DNA from 3 places in the Ureibacillus chungkukjangi genome. Region 2 is predicted to be linked to each of the others. Evidence: predicted binding sites of a transcription regulator. Region 2 holds the regulator's gene; each other region holds the start of a gene.
The links. The regulator LexA, encoded in region 2, represses DNA repair genes until DNA is damaged. The targets are predictions, from matches to a motif close to CGAACATATGTTCG.

Region 1: LG296_RS16415 (carbohydrate kinase) is a predicted target of LexA. The motif match lies at 1,529-1,542, and genes of this name have one in related genera.
Region 3: uvrB (excinuclease ABC subunit UvrB) is a predicted target of LexA. The motif match lies at 1,532-1,545, and genes of this name have one in related genera.

The regions. Positions count from the first base shown of each region.
Region 1 is NZ_CP085009.1:3,296,671-3,299,959, reverse strand. It holds gene motA (flagellar motor stator protein MotA) at 1-615, shown strand, start outside; gene motB (flagellar motor protein MotB) at 599-1,366, shown strand; gene LG296_RS16415 (carbohydrate kinase) at 1,584-2,672, shown strand; gene LG296_RS16410 (pseudouridine-5'-phosphate glycosidase) at 2,674-3,289, shown strand, end outside.
Region 2 is NZ_CP085009.1:1,500,528-1,503,816, forward strand. It holds gene LG296_RS07340 (hypothetical protein) at 169-612, shown strand; gene LG296_RS07345 (gamma-glutamyl-gamma-aminobutyrate hydrolase family protein) at 701-1,435, shown strand; gene lexA (transcriptional repressor LexA) at 1,669-2,289, opposite strand; gene LG296_RS07355 (LysM peptidoglycan-binding domain-containing protein) at 2,461-2,799, shown strand; gene LG296_RS07360 (recombinase family protein) at 2,796-3,289, shown strand, end outside.
Region 3 is NZ_CP085009.1:993,287-996,575, reverse strand. It holds gene uvrB (excinuclease ABC subunit UvrB) at 1-1,458, opposite strand, end outside; gene LG296_RS04985 (IDEAL domain-containing protein) at 1,728-1,994, opposite strand; gene LG296_RS04980 (competence protein ComK) at 2,282-2,857, shown strand; gene LG296_RS04975 (hypothetical protein) at 2,811-3,215, opposite strand.

The DNA of each region.
Region 1 (3,289 bases), 1.8 Mb from region 2:
AAAATCCTTTTTAAAGAACAAAAGCTTACAAGTGAAGTTGAAATCATAAAAATGTTTTCAAGTTGGGCAGATTTAGCTCGCCGTGAAGGTTTGTTAGCGCTAGAAAGTAAAGCGAGTGAAGTGGAAGATCCATTTTTAAAAAATGGGTTAACATTAGCAATCGACGGTCAAAATGCTGATTATATTCGCGATGTACTGACAGAAGAAGTAGAAGCACTTGAAGAAAGACATGCAAGTGGCGCACAGATTTTCTCACAAGCAGGTACTTATGCTCCTACATTAGGGGTTCTTGGTGCCGTTGTAGGTTTAATGGCTGCGTTAGGGGATATGAACGATATCGATAAATTAGGACATGCCATTACAGGTGCATTCGTTGCCACATTACTTGGTATCTTTACTGGGTATGTACTATGGAATCCATTTGCCAATAAGTTAAAACGTAAATCTGCAGTTGAAGTAAAACAAAAAACATTAATGATCGAAGGGATTTTATCTGTATTAGAAGGTGAAGCACCTCGAGTTATAGAACAAAAACTAGCATCTTACTTACCGACGGAGGAACGCCGTAAAATCACAGACGAAAGCGGGGCGGGTGATAATGGCAAAGAAAGCTAAAAAGAAAAAGCATGATGAGCATGTTGATGAATCATGGCTTTTACCTTATTCGGACTTAATGACCCTGCTCTTAGCTCTGTTTATAGTACTCTTTGCTTCAAGTTCGATTGACCAAGAGAAGCTCAATAAGATGTCCAATGTTTTTAATGAGATTTTAGATGGTGGTTCTGGCATTATGGATCATACCTCTGTGGTAGAAAAACCTGATACCGTTGTAGATGGAATATCTGCAGAGGAGGCCGCATACCTTCAAGATCAAAGAGAGCTACAGGAAATTCAAGAGCAATTAGATAATTTTATCGCAGTTAATGAATTAGAGAGTACATTCGCTACTAAAATGACCGATGCAGGGTTATTAATAACAATCCGAGATAGTATTTTATTTGATCCGGGTAAAGCTGATGTAAAGCAAGATTATGTGACAATTGCTGATGAATTATCAACAATTCTACAATTAGACCCTGCAAGACATATTGTTGTTACCGGACATACAGATAACGTTCCACAAAACACAGCTGAGTTTAGCTCAAACTGGGAATTATCCGTAATGCGTGCGGTTAACCTGATGAAGTTGATTATTGATAGTAATCCCGCGCTAGATCCAAAATATTTCAGTGCGAAGGGCTACGGTGAGTTTAACCCGATAGCATCAAACGAAACTGCAGGTGGTCGAGCACAAAATCGCCGTGTTGAAGTACTTATTCAACAATTAGTACAAGAAGACGGTAGTAAAGTTCCTGAACTAAATTAATTTAAACGAAAACTCGGAAGCCATTATGCTTTCGGGTTTTTTTGATGAATAAGAAAGAAAATTTTTCCTATCCACATAAGTGCAACTAACTAAAGGATAATTGCTAAAAGGCTTAGTCCCTAGCCCAATTTTCTAATTAAATTATTTTCCTTTGACTAAGCGCGAACAAAAGTTTATAATTTGAAACAAATGTTTATTAATCGAGGTGGAATGTGGATTGAATGAAAAAGAGCAGCTAGTTCTCCAAGCTATCAAGAACAATCCTTTTTTATCCCAACAGGAAATGGCTGAGGCACTAAATATGTCACGCCCAACTCTTGCTAATATAATTTCTGGCCTTATTAAAAAAGGGAAGATCGTCGGTCGTGCCTATGTGTTGCCTGAAAGAAATGCTATTTTTGCTATCGGAGGAGCCAATGTTGACCGAAAGTTCTATATTGATGGACATGTACAATATGGAACCTCTAATCCCTCAAGGGTTACTGAAAGTGTAGGTGGAGTTGCAAGAAATATAGCTGAAAATTTAGGGCGCTTTGGAAATGAAGTAAAGCTAATTACCTTAATGGGTCAGGATCAGGGTGCTAAATATATCGACAAAGAAAGTCAGGGCTATATAAATCTTGACTATGCCGAGATATTACCGAATGTAAAGACAGGCTCGTATAGTGCAGTATTGGATCAAAATGGCGAATTAATACTGGCAATGGCAGATATGACAATCTATGATTCCTTGCAGCCATCAATCTTAAAAAAACACGAAGCAATTTTAAGTAATGCGAAATGTATTATTGTCGACCTAAACTGTCCAAAAGAAACTGTACAATATCTACAAAGCCTTGTAAGCGTAAGAAATATTCCTTTTGCAATTATTCCTGTATCAGCACCTAAAATTAAAAATATGCCAGATGATTTAATCGGAGTAACTTATTTTATTTGTAATCAAGACGAAGCTGAGGCGTATCTCAATATTCGAATTCTGAACGACCACGATTATTCAAATGCTGTCAAAATGCTCTTAGAAAAAGGGGCAAGCAATGTTATTTTAACCTTGGGCGACCAAGGAGCTATGGTTGGCAACATGGAAGGTGTCTTTTATTTGAAAGCGGAAAAGGTAAAGGACATTATTGATGTAACAGGTGCTGGAGATGCTTTTGTTGGTGGATTTATACATGGTATTTTAAATGACGAATCCTTTATGAGCGCCGTGAAATTTGGTCACTTGAATGCAACGAAAACCTTACAGTCAGATAAAACAGTTAGACAAAATATTACAACAGATGAATTAAACTATTGGAGGAACAACTAACATGGAAAAATACTTATCTTATTCACATGAAGTGCTAGAAGCAAAGGAAAAGGGGCTACCGATTGTAGCGTTAGAGTCTACAATAATCTCACACGGGATGCCTTACCCACAAAATGTACAAACAGCTAGAGAAGTGGAACAAATTATTCGTGACAATGGTGCCGTACCAGCAACTATTGCAATTATCGATGGCAAAATTAAAATCGGTTTAACGGATGAAGAGCTTGAAATGTTCGGTAATGCAGACAATGTAGCCAAAACTTCTCGCCGGGACCTTGGTTATTTAGTAGCTACAAAAAAACTTGGAGCTACAACTGTAGCAGCAACTATGATTGCGGCTGAGCTTGCTGGAATCGAACTATTTGTAACTGGCGGTATTGGTGGAGTGCATAGAGGTGCCGAAGAAACAATGGATATATCTGCGGACTTAGAGGAGCTTTCTCAAACGAATGTAGCAGTTGTATGTGCAGGGGCAAAATCGATTCTGGATATTGGGTTAACTCTAGAATACTTAGAAACAAAAGGGGTTCCAGTAGTGGGATTTGAAACAGATATGTTGCCAGCATTTTATACACGTGAAAGTGAATTCTCAGTAAGCTTCCGTGTAGATTCGGCTA
Region 2 (3,289 bases):
GGATTTTCGTAAATATTAAGCTGATAAAATAGGAGATTAGTTTCGGGATAAATTTTCAGCTAAATTTTTAAGTAGTTTTACAATATTTTGTAATTCCGATATTTTAAATAGTAGGAATTATTTAATGTTAATAGATTAGATGCTTCGTTATAGAAAGGGGATGACAATTTGCTTAGAATAATTTTAGTTAATTATCTGATTGACGATAAGTTGTCAACGCTTCCTACAAAAGCATTGACTGAGCGAACAATAGACGGCGAATTGGAAATTATTCAATATGAAGTCTTTTTAGAAAATCAACATGTCATTTCTAAAATATCGAATGTTACGGAGCTTGGCGTAAAAAATTTTCAAAAAGCACTACCAAAGAATATAAGAATCGCAGCCTGTCAAACTTGTCGATACGGAAATTTTTCCCCCTATGGTGATAATGATAATGAAATATTCTGTTTGATAGATTTTGATTTTAAAAATAAAAGTGAAGTATGTGAAATTTTTTCTGACGCAAGTAATCTGGAGAAAAGAAGGCAACATCTCCTGGATTTTTGCTCAAATTACAAGCCTATCTCTTTAGCGGATTACTACACATATAATGATTGGCACTGGGATTGAAACTTCATGCAAGTTATAAGAGGAAATACCATTTTAATCTAGAATATTCTAAAGCAAGTAACTATTTAAAGATTTTGGAGGTGTTTGGATGAAACCGATTATTGGTGTAACAATGACAACGAACAATGGGCAATACTGTATTAATGAAGCATATGTAAAATCTATTATTCAAGCAGGTGGGATTCCGGTTAATATTCCTTTTGGCGTTGAAAGTGATGTAGATCAGCTGCTTGATGGAATTGATGGCTTACTGTTAACGGGTGGGGTAGACGTGCACCCTCACTTTTTCGATGAAGAGCCCCATATTAAAATCGGCCATATTATGCTAGAGCGTGATGAAGTTGAGCTAATGCTAACAGAAGCTGCTCTAAAGAAAACGTTACCGATTTTCGGGATTTGCCGTGGAATTCAGCTTTTGAATGTCGCTTTAGGTGGGACACTCTATCAAGATATCAATTCTCAATATGAGCAAACGCCAATTCTCCATCAACAAAATGCGCGCAGGAGAGAGGCATCGCATTTTATCGAGATTACAAAGGGCAGTCAGTTGCATGAAATAGTAGGCAAAGAAAAGATTGCAGTCAACTCATTCCATCACCAAGCCCTTAAAAAGGTGCCCGAAATATTCGAAATCACAGCCAAATCAAGTGACGGCATCATTGAAGCTATCGAAATGAAGGATTATCCATATTGCGTAGCCGTCCAATGGCATCCAGAGGAAATGGCAATAGCAGAGGATGAGCATGCGAAAAATCTGTTCAAGTCATTCATCGATGCTTGTAAGAGTAAGGTTGAAAATGGGGTTGGAGTTATTCAGTCATAGGGTAGGGTATACGCGATGACATAGCCAGCGTTGGTGTATGTATGACCCATGCAGTTAACCGCGAGAAAGCTAGGTTATTCATACTAGAAAATTTGCCAAGTGATCATAAATCAAATTATATGAACACAACGCACCCTTAAACGCTCACAAGCAACTTTATGTGATCAATCACTAACTCAAAACCACATTAAAAAGGTTGTCTCACAGTCTAATGACCAACGAGACAACCTTTTTTAATGAATATTACGATATAATCCTACAACTTTACCTAAAATCGATACTTGATTTACTAGGATTGGGTCCATACTTGAGTTTTCAGGTTGAAGACGGAAATGAGTTTTCTCTTTAAAAAAGCGTTTTACCGTTGCTTCATCGTCCTCAGTCATAGCTACAACAATTTCTCCGTTGTTCGCTGTGTTTGTTTGCTTAACTACTACATAATCTCCATCTAAAATACCAGCTTCAATCATTGATTCTCCCATTACTTCTAGCATGAAAAGATTCTCTTCGCTAGTGCCATAAGCATCTGGTAGAGGGAAGTATTCTTCAATATTTTCTATCGCTGTAATTGGTAGACCAGCTGTAACTTTACCTACAAGAGGAACATGGACTACAGATTGCTTTTGAACTGCCGCTTCTTCTTGATCTAAAATCTCGATTGCGCGCGGTTTTGTTGGGTCACGTCGGATTAAGCCTTTGCTTTCTAAGCGAGCTAAATGTCCATGTACTGTTGAGCTTGAGGCAAGTCCTACTGCTTCTCCAATTTCACGAACAGAAGGTGGATAACCTTTAGTGCGAACCTCTTCTTTTATGAATGTTAAAATATCTTCCTGCCTTTTTGATATTTTTTTCAACTCTATCACCTCTTTTTGTGAATATGTATCTCTATTAGTTACATATAGTATATCAGTGGAAGAACAGAAATGCAAACATAGGTTCGAAAATGCTGTTGACAAAAACAAGTGTTCGTATTAAAGTAAGAACATACATTCGTGAGAACAAATATTCGAAAAGAGGTTTTAATTATGAAATATTTACAAAAAAATTCTTATATCGTTGTGTTATTCGTTGCTTTCTTTGTGATGGGTGCATTTCTATTAATAACTGATAATGGCAGTACAACATACGAACAAGTCGAAGTTCAACATGGTGATACATTATGGACTTTAGCAGAACAATACCGTGGTAAAATGACAAAGCAAGAGTGGATTAAACAAGTGAAAGCTGAAAATGCACTTAATGGAGAGCATATTGTTGCAGGACATCCTTTAACTATTCCTGTAAATGAAAAAAGTATCTATATTGCAAATTTAAAGAGTGAAGAAGAGCTTCATTCAGTAGAGGTAGCGATTAAAAACCCATGAGTAAACAAAACAAAGCCGTCATTTATACACGGGTAAGTACAGAGAAAAATACGCAAGAGACGTCACTTGTTCGACAAGAAGAGGAGCTGCGATCGTTTGCAAAGGACATGGACTTTCAAGTTCTAGAGGTATTTCAAGATCAGCATAGCGGTTACGAGGTTGAAAGAGAAGGCCTTTTAGAAATGCTAGATTATATAAAAGAAAAGAATGTCCAAGTATTATTTGTGCAAGACGAAACACGTTTAGGACGTGGTAATGCACGAATGGCGGTACTGCATTTACTACACAAGAATGAGACAACAGTTTATTCGTTAAATAACGCCGGTCCAATGAGCTTAAATGAGATGGATACGATGCTACTTGAAATTTTAGCAATTGTGGAAGAATATCAACGCAAAATTCACAATGCAAAAATTAAAAGAGGAATGAGACGTGCCGTTGATAATGGCTATCGTCCTGAGTTGAATATTAAAAATCGACATAATCATGA
Region 3 (3,289 bases), 510 kb from region 2:
AATCTCAATTCGTTCAAGTGTTTTAATTTCTGAGTGAAGATACTCAACTTTCATGCCCAGTTCTTTTAAATAAGCCGTCAAATCCTCTGACATTTTCTTCGTCAATGTCGTTATAAGAACTCGCTCTTGTTTTCTTACGCGTTCGTTAATTTCATCGATTAAATCATCTATTTGTCCTTCTATTGGTCGTACATCAATTGTTGGATCTAGCAATCCTGTTGGACGAATGATTTGCTCTACCATTTCTGGTGTATGCTCTATTTCATATGGCCCTGGTGTTGCAGAAACATAAATTGCCTGACTTACATGCTTTTCAAATTCTTCAAATCTCAATGGTCTGTTATCTAAGGCAGATGGTAGGCGGAATCCATGATCTACTAAAACGCCTTTTCGGGCTTGGTCACCGTTAAACATTCCACGAATCTGCGGCAATGTTACGTGACTCTCATCGACTACAAGTAAAAAGTCCTTTGGGAAGTAATCGAGTAATGTATAAGGTGTAGCGCCAGCATCTCTCAAGGTTAAGTGACGCGAATAGTTTTCAATACCTGAACAGAAGCCCATTTCACGCATCATTTCTAAATCGTAGTTTGTACGTTGCTCTAATCGCTGTGCTTCTAATAATTTATCCTCTGAACGGAATTTTTCTAGCTGGTGCTCTAGTTCCACTTCGATATTTTCAATAGCTTTCACCATTTTTTCTTCACGTGTTACGAAGTGGGATGCCGGGAAGATGGCAACATGATCACGATCACCTAAAATTTCACCTGTTAATGCATCTACTTCACGAACTCGGTCGATTTCATCTCCAAAAAACTCTACACGAAGACATTTTTCATCTTTTGAAGCTGGGAATATTTCAACAACGTCTCCTCTTACTCGGAATGTCCCGCGTGTAAAATTGACATCATTTCTTTCATATTGGATATCAACTAATTTTCTTAATAATTGATTTCGTTCGATTTCCATTCCTGTTCGTATGGAAACAACCATTTCTCGATATTCTTCCGGATTCCCCAAGCCATAAATACAGGATACTGAAGCAATGATAATTACATCATCTCTTTCAAACAGTGCGGATGTTGCAGAGTGTCTTAACTTATCAATTTCATCGTTTATGCTGGAATCTTTTTCGATGTATGTATCTGTTTGCGGTACATACGCTTCTGGCTGAAAGTAATCATAGTAACTAACAAAGTATTCTACTGCATTGTTGGGGAAAAACTGCTTAAATTCACTATAAAGCTGTCCTGCTAATGTTTTATTATGTGCAATTACTAGCGTTGGCTTCTTTACTTCTTGTATAACATTAGAAACTGTAAAAGTTTTTCCTGTACCTGTTGCTCCGAGTAACGTTTGGTGTTTTTTGCCCTCTTGAATGCCCTTCACAAGCTCTTGTATGGCATTCGGCTGATCGCCACTCGGATGGTATACAGATTGTAAGTCAAAAGTGGCCATTTTTTGTTCGTCCTTCCATCCAAATCTTGTATATTTATTTTAACATATCCCTTTTTAAATTACGAGAAATATGCGAACGTACGTTTTTAATTTTATTTCTTACTTCTACTATTTTCTAATTTTAATCTTTTAAAACATCTGATGTGGAATTTGTCTATGATTTTATTCTTTTCCATCATTTTCACTACTCTAAACACAAAAAGTCGCCTTCAGTTTCATATCCCTAAGAGGGACTACTGCCAAGGCGACTTTTTAAACATTATTTTCATTTACATTACCGACTCTTGTGTCTCTTCCATTTCTTGAGTTTCTTGTAATTCACTTAGCTCTTTTGTGTACTCATAAAAAGCTTCTTCGTTTCTTTCGTCTAATGCACTATCGATGAGATCTTTCAGCTGTTCAATTCTTTGCAATCTTTGCATTCGGTTCAAAAACAAGTCCAAATAAATGTCATTCAATAACTTTTCAGATTCGTTTGCATGTTGATAGTGTCCAACTGCCTTAAGAAAATCTGTGTATGAATAATATTTATCCATCGATATCACCCCGATTCCCTTTTTTCTATTATAAAAAAACAGATATCAATTTGCAATATTTTCTGAAAAATAGATCTATTTTTTCATGAGCTTAGGGAAAAATTCCTACACTTTGGGATGAATCCTTTATTTTCCACTATATTCCTAGTTAATACAATGAAATTATTATTTAAATATAATTTCACAAAGTTGTCAAAATCTTCTGTTGAATCAGTAAAAAGTTCATATTATGATTTATTTAAATTAGTTATTTAGCATTAAAAAATTATCTAAGGAGGAATTTTTCAATGACAAAGGATATACCTGTTTTAGATTCATACCGGATTAATTTAGATACTTATTTGGTTGCGCCATACAAAGAGGGAGAAAAAATTTATTCTTACATTTTTGATAAAAATGGCGAGTATATTGTAAAGCGTAAGCCGTTTTACATAATTCGTAAGTCTTGCGATTTATTTGGATATAATTATAACGCAGCAATTCGGTTCTCAAAGAATTTCTTTGGTAAAGATAAGCATAAGGTGCCAATCAATCTTCCTCATCTGGAAGCACCAAATATAATGATTCCAATTTATTCTCCTTCGTCACCTAATAATATTTGGATTGGACTTCATGGCATTTCAATCATCAGCGACCCTAAACTTCCTACCGAAATTACTCTGCCTGATGGAAAAGAGCATCCATTACCAGTTAGCTTTACTTCTTTTCAAACACAATATTTACGTGCAATTGAGTTATATAAACATGTCTTTAATCTAAAACAAGAGATTAAACCTGAAAATAAACCTAAGCCAAAACCCCTTAAACCAATTAATCCTATTTATCCGCTAAATCAAGATCAAGATCTAGATCAAGATGATTAGTATGTGAAGCTTTATTTAAGAATTCTTTAAGTAAATCTTCAACATGATTTCTCAATCTAATATTCGAGTATCTTCGAACATCCATGACCTTCTTATAATGAAATTGATATTCTGTAAACATTTCATCTCGTCTACCTTGTACTACTCTTAATTGATGATTTTTCAAATACACCTTAGTGCTTCTTAACTCACTTTCAGCATATTTTCTTGCTTCATCAATTAAATAAATATATGGACGCTTTAATTTAAACTGCCCAGTCTCTATTTGTGCTTGATCATTTTCTAGTACAATCAGGAGCATAGGTAAATATATTGCTGCTTCTAGATATGGGACAGCTTCAATGGGAATATGTGCCATTAAAAACCCTCCTAATAATAGAACATTTGTTCTTATTATTATAATACAACAAATCAGAAATAATGCAATTATGA